DNA from 2 places in the Shewanella sp. NKUCC06_TVS genome. Region 1 is predicted to be linked to the other one. Evidence: predicted binding sites of a transcription regulator. Region 1 holds the regulator's gene; the other holds the start of a gene.
The links. The regulator sigma-54, encoded in region 1, starts transcription at its own class of promoters, with help from an activator protein. The targets are predictions, from matches to a motif close to GTTGGCACGNNNNTNGNNT.
Positions count from the first base shown of each region.

Region 2: KO531_RS01115 (DUF1328 family protein) is a predicted target of sigma-54. The motif match lies at 1,871-1,889, and genes of this name have one in related genera.

Region 1 is NZ_JAHKQX010000004.1:77,852-81,149, forward strand. Features, by position in the region: gene lptB (LPS export ABC transporter ATP-binding protein) at 1-473, shown strand, start outside; gene KO531_RS05775 (RNA polymerase factor sigma-54) at 581-2,059, shown strand; gene hpf (ribosome hibernation promoting factor) at 2,088-2,375, shown strand; gene ptsN (PTS IIA-like nitrogen regulatory protein PtsN) at 2,378-2,821, shown strand; gene rapZ (RNase adapter RapZ) at 2,818-3,298, shown strand, end outside.
Region 2 is NZ_JAHKQX010000001.1:274,910-278,207, reverse strand. Features, by position in the region: gene pfaD (eicosapentaenoate synthase subunit PfaD) at 1-1,615, shown strand, start outside; gene KO531_RS01115 (DUF1328 family protein) at 1,971-2,147, shown strand; gene KO531_RS01110 (hypothetical protein) at 2,171-2,365, shown strand; gene KO531_RS01105 (diacylglycerol kinase family protein) at 2,510-3,298, shown strand, end outside.

The sequences.
Region 1 (3,298 bases):
AGGAAGCCAGTATCTTTCGTAAGCTAACTGTTCATGACAACATCATGGCCGTACTGCAAACTCGTAAAGAACTTAAAAACGAAGAACGAGAAGAAGAACTAGAACATCTGCTCGAAGAGTTTCATATCACCCACATCCGTGACAGCCAAGGCATGTCATTGTCGGGTGGCGAACGTCGTCGCGTCGAAATTGCGCGGGCTTTAGCCGCTAATCCTAAGTTCATTTTGCTCGATGAACCGTTTGCCGGCGTCGATCCTATTTCGGTTATCGACATCAAGAAGATTATCGAACAACTCAAAAGTCGCGGCCTTGGCGTACTGATCACAGACCATAATGTCCGCGAGACATTAGATGTATGTGAACATGCTTATATTGTGAGTCACGGAAACCTGATTGCCGAAGGAACTCCAGCAGAGATCTTAGACAATCAGCAAGTTAGGGCTGTGTACTTAGGTGAACAATTCAGGCTATAGTTACTCGAGCGAAGCCTATGGAGACAATTTATACCGCCATTGGGCTTCACTCAAAATGATAATAAGCGACCTCCTCCAACAATAATAACGTAGGGATCAGCGGTAACATGAAAGCGTCACTCCAGCTCAAACTGGGTCAACAGTTAACCATGACGCCACAATTACAACAGGCCATACGTCTGTTGCAACTGTCGTCATTAGAACTGCAGCAAGAGATCCAGCAAGCATTAGATTCTAATCCCCTTCTCGAGCTGGAAGAGGATCAATTCGACGCCACTAAAACCCCTGTAAACCAAACGCTATCCGATACGGACTTCAGTGAATCTAGCACTCTGCCACCAGAAAAAGACAGCTCCACCATAGACACGGCAGAGTCGCTAACCAAAGAATCCATGCCCGATGAGCTCCCCATGGACACCACATGGGATGAAGTGTTTACCGCCTCCCCAAACTCAGGCCCCGGCGGCAGTCGTGAAGACGATATGCCCTTCCAAGGCGAGACCAGTGAAGGTTTGTACGAACACTTAGAATGGCAAAAAAACCTCACGCCGTTTTCTGAAACCGATTTAGCCATTGCCACCGCCATTATTGATGCCATCGACGATCAGGGCTATCTCACCCAAAGCACTGAAGAAATTCTCGAAGCCATGGGCAATCCTGAAGTTGAGCTTGACGAAGTCGAAGCCGTACTCAAGCGCATTCAGCATTTTGATCCCATAGGCGTTGCCGCCCGCGATTTAAGTGAATGCCTGTTGATCCAACTGTCGCATTTCGCCGCTGATACTCCCAACCTAGAAAACGCCCGTATGCTGATCAAAGATCATTTAGATCTGATCGCCGCCCGTGATTTTAGGTTATTGATGCGTAAAACTAAATTAAAAGAAGATGAATTAAGGGATGGTATAGCACTTATCCAAACCCTCAATCCTCGCCCAGGTTTGTTGATCACGCCCAATAATGACGAATACGTTATCCCAGATGTGTCTGTGTCGAAGAAAAATGGCCGCTGGGTTGTTGAGCTTAATCCTGACTGCATGCCAAAAATCAATGTAAATCAACATTATGCTTCTATGGCACGCAGTACCAAAAACCAAGCCGATAGCCAATTTATTCGCGGCCATCTGCAAGAGGCTAAATGGTTTATTAAGAGCTTAGAAAGCCGTAACGATACTTTGCTTAAAGTTGCTAATTGCATAGTGCAATATCAGCAGGGTTTCTTTGAGTACGGTGAAGAAGCCATGAAGCCTATGGTGCTTAACGATATTGCCGAAGCGGTAGAAATGCATGAGTCCACCATCTCACGGGTCACAACTCAAAAATACATGCATACCCCTAAGGGACTTTTTGAACTAAAATACTTCTTCTCTAGCCACGTCGGTACTGACGATGGTGGTGAGTGCTCATCCACAGCAATCAGAGCCTTTATAAAGAAACTGGTGGCAGCGGAAAACCAGAAAAAACCATTAAGCGATAGTAAGATGGCTCAACTTCTGGCAGAACAAGGGATCAACGTAGCCCGCAGAACCATTGCGAAGTACCGAGAGGCTATGCTTATTCCACCTTCTAATCAGCGTAAAAGTTTATAACCTACAGTGGATATCGGAGGACGTTTCTATGCAAATAAACCTAAGTGGGCACCATATCGAAATTACCGAATCGTTACGTGCATATGTAGAAGAAAAGTTTTCAAAACTTGAACGCCATTTCGAACAGATCAATAATGTGCACGTTGTGCTCAATGTTGAGAAAATGCAGCAGATTGCCGAAGCGAGAATAAACCTCATAGGTGGTGAAGTTTTTGCGACTTCAGAGCATGCTGACATGTATGCCGCTATAGACGCCCTGATTGACAAGCTTGACCGTCAGGTTATTAAACACAAAGAGAAGTTAACAAAACACTAATAATGGAACTTTGTACCATACTGCGGCCGGAGTGCACTACCTGCGCCACTCCGGGCAGCAAGAAAAAGGTACTGGAACTCATCAGCGACTTAGTCGCTGCCCAGTACCCGACCCTCTCATCTCAAGAGATATTCGAAAGCCTAGTGGCGCGCGAAAAGATGGGGAGCACAGGTATAGGTAACGGCATCGCCATTCCACATGGTCGACTAGCCGATATAGATCAGCCCATTGCCATACTAATTAAGTGTGAAGAGCCGATAGCATTTGATGCTATCGATAAGCAACCTGTTGATATTTTATTTGCACTACTGGTGCCTGCAGACCAATGTCAGCAGCACTTAAGTACCTTGTCTTGCATGGCCGAAAAGCTGAGCGACAAGCAAATATTAAAGCAATTACGCAAGACGCATGATGAAACGGAACTCTATCAGGTAATCACTGGATGAAACTGGTCATAGTGTCGGGCCGCTCAGGCTCAGGCAAATCTGTCGCCCTTAGGGTACTCGAAGATCTCGGCTATTATTGTGTCGATAACCTTCCCTTGCCATTGATTGGCAGTTTGCTTGAGCAACTCAAAGGCAGTAACGATCTCGTCGCCATCAGTGTCGACGTGCGTAACATGCCTGAGCAGGATAAGGTCTTAGTAAAACAACTCGCTAGCCTACCTCCAGATACTGAGTTAACGAGCTTCTTCCTTAACTCCAGCGATAAAATTCTGCTTAAGCGTTACAGCGAAACCCGCCGTTTGCATCCTTTGTCGAAGAGCCGAGTCTCTTTGCAAGAAGCGATAAAGCTGGAGGGAAAACTGCTCGAGCCTATGTCAAAACTGGTCGATCACTACATAGATACGTCGAATCTGAATATCTATGATTTAAGCGACCAAGTCAGACAAATTCTCCTTGGTAGTGTCGATAAAGAACTCG
Region 2 (3,298 bases), on a different contig from region 1:
CAATAACGAAAAACTCAGCCCTTGGCCGTGGCAAGTCAACGATGCCGCGCTAAGCTTTGATATCGACTCATTAGGCAAAAAACTCAAAGATTTAAGCCAAGCCTGTTACTTAGTCAATCACAGCGAAAAAGGCTTAGGCATAGCGCAAACGGCCGAAGTAACCACAAGCGACAGCCAAGCGCCTCTTGGCTCACACCCCGTCAGCGCCTTTGCGCCTGCCCTTGGCACCCAAAGTTTAGGCGACAGTAATTTTCGCCGCGTACACGGGGTTAAATACGCTTACTACGCCGGCGCTATGGCCAACGGTATTGCCTCGGAAGAACTGGTTATTGCGCTGGGCCAAGCGGGCATTTTGTGCTCATTTGGCGCGGCGGGGTTAATTCCATCCCGCGTTGAAGCGGCCATTACCCGCATTCAAGCGGCGCTGCCCAATGGCCCCTACGCCTTTAACTTAATTCACAGCCCAAGCGAGCCCGCATTAGAGCGCGGCAGTGTTGAGTTATTCTTAAAACATAAAGTACGCACGGTCGAAGCCTCGGCATTTTTAGGGTTAACGCCGCAAATCATTTATTACCGCGCAGCAGGTTTGAGCCGCGACGAGCATGGCGAAATAGTCATTGGCAACAAAGTCATCGCCAAAATCAGCCGTACCGAAGTCGCGACTAAGTTTATGGAACCGGCGCCTGCCAAAATCCTCCAGCAACTAGTGAGTGACGGTCTTATCAGCCAAGACCAAATGGCGATGGCATTGCTTGTGCCGATGGCGGATGACATCACAGCCGAAGCCGACTCTGGCGGCCATACCGACAATCGTCCGTTAGTCACGCTTTTGCCGACGATTTTGGCGCTCAAAGATGAAATCCAAGCTAAGTATCAATACAAGACACCCATCCGTGTGGGTGCTGGCGGCGGTGTCGGCACTCCCGATGCAGCATTAGCCACCTTCAACATGGGCGCGGCGTTTATTGTCACAGGTTCAATCAACCAAGCTTGCGTCGAAGCGGGCGCGAGTGAACACACCCGTAAGTTGCTCGCCACCACAGAAATGGCCGATGTGACTATGGCGCCTGCCGCCGATATGTTCGAAATGGGCGTGAAATTACAAGTGGTAAAGCGTGGCACTCTGTTCCCGATGCGCGCCAATAAGCTTTATGAAATCTATACTCGTTACGATTCGATTGATGCCATCCCTGTGGACGAGCGTAAAAAACTCGAAGAGCAAGTGTTCCGCTCATCACTCGATGATATTTGGGCGGGCACAGTCGCCCACTTTAACGAGCGCGATCCTAAGCAAATCGAGCGCGCACTGGATAACCCCAAACGTAAGATGGCGCTGATTTTCCGCTGGTATTTGGGTCTGTCTAGCCGCTGGTCAAACACAGGCGAAATCGGCCGCGAAATGGATTACCAAATTTGGGCAGGCCCAGCGCTCGGCGCATTTAATGCGTGGGCCAAAGGCAGTTATTTAGATGACTATAAGGCCCGTAATGCGGTGGATTTAGCCAAACATTTAATGGTGGGCGCGGCGTATCAATCCCGCATTAACCTGCTGTTATCCCAAGGCGCGAGCATTCCGGTTAGCCTGCAACGCTGGAAACCATTAAATCGTTTTTAAACGTATTTAGCTTCTATCATCTTGTATTATAAGATCATAATATCTTCAAGCCGACACAAACTCACAGTGTCGGCTTTTATTTATCTTTACTTATGAACGACATCAGCTCACAGTCTTTGATTCAACGTATTAGGCTGAAACTCTTACCGAAGCTTAGGTAAAAATTGCCTACCCCTCTTTTAATTCACTCACACCATTTTAAATAAAATGATTTAAATTATATTTAAAATCAATTAACTACTTAAAATTTTTAAAGTTGGCACTATGTTCGCAATCTAAAAATAACCATTAGCCGTTACCTTACAAGTGACACAAACGGTCATGCGAAGGATTAATACAAGGGCAGGAGGTTATTATGCTAGGTTGGACATTAGTATTTCTAGTTGTTGCCGTGATTGCCGGGTTGTTAGGATTTGCTGGGATTGCTGGCGCAGCGGCGGGAATAGCGAAAATCATTTTCTTCATATTTATTGTGTTATTAGTGATTTCTCTGCTGATCAATGCCCTTAAGGGTAAATCACCGCGACTATAATTTTTTTAGAAAAGGAGATAGATATGAAACCATTTACCCTGATGACAAGTGCAGCATTCGCATTATTACTCGCCCTAGGTTTAACGGCCTGTAGTGATAACAAAGCCGAAGACGCGGGCGAAAAAATCGATGAAGTAATGACTGATACAGGTAACGCCATCGAAGATGCCTGTGAAGAAGTCAAAGAAGGTGTTAAAGCTAAAGATACTAAGTGCTAAACAAACCTCACTTTAGGGTGGCAATAGACTCGTCTACTGCCACCCTTTTGGTTTAGACTCGCTCATTTCTGCATCTCTCATCTCGACATCTATCCATTCAAGTGCAACGATTTTAACCAAGAACAATGGCATTGGAGGACTTGCATGCTAACGAAGATCCACATCAAATATTTGTACACTGCAGGTGCAGTATTGTTAGCCTATTTTGCAGTAACAGACACTTCTCCCCTGCTCACTTTCATTTGTGCATGGACAAGTCTGTCACTGTTTTTAGTCGGCTCAGCCTATTGGTTTAATCGCGCCAGTATTTTTAGAAAACGCCAAGATGGCACTATTCCTTGGTATATTCGCTGGGGTTTTATCCCTTTTTTATTGGGTTGCCGACTCTATAACCATTGGGCGAGAAAATGTGATTCAGTGCCATCGATGCAGAGGATAGATGAACATCTGTATCTCGGTTGTCGACTCTTTCCTGCGGATCTGGAAAAGATTAAAGCCAATAAGATCACTGCCATTCTGGATGTCACCGCTGAGTTTGATGGCTTAGATTGGTCACAGTTTGAAGATCATATTGAGTATTTAAATATTCCCATCTTAGATCATAGTGTGCCGACCAGTGCCCAACTCAATCAAGCCGTTAACTGGCTGCACCGCCAAGTGCGCGCCAATAAAAAGGTACTCATCCACTGTGCTATGGGTCGTGGCCGCTCAGTGCTGGTACTCGCCGCTTATTTGGTTTGTAAAGATAAACAACAGCACTTCGTAGAAGTACTGCAACAGATAAAGCAAGTTCGCAAAACCGCAGGCTTAAACAAATGGCAATTACGCGCGCTTGATCGCATGCTCAGTCAAGGGAAAATTAACATCCACAAAGTAGCATGGATTATCGCCAACCCAGTCTCTGGCGGCGGAAAATGGCAAGAATACAGCGAA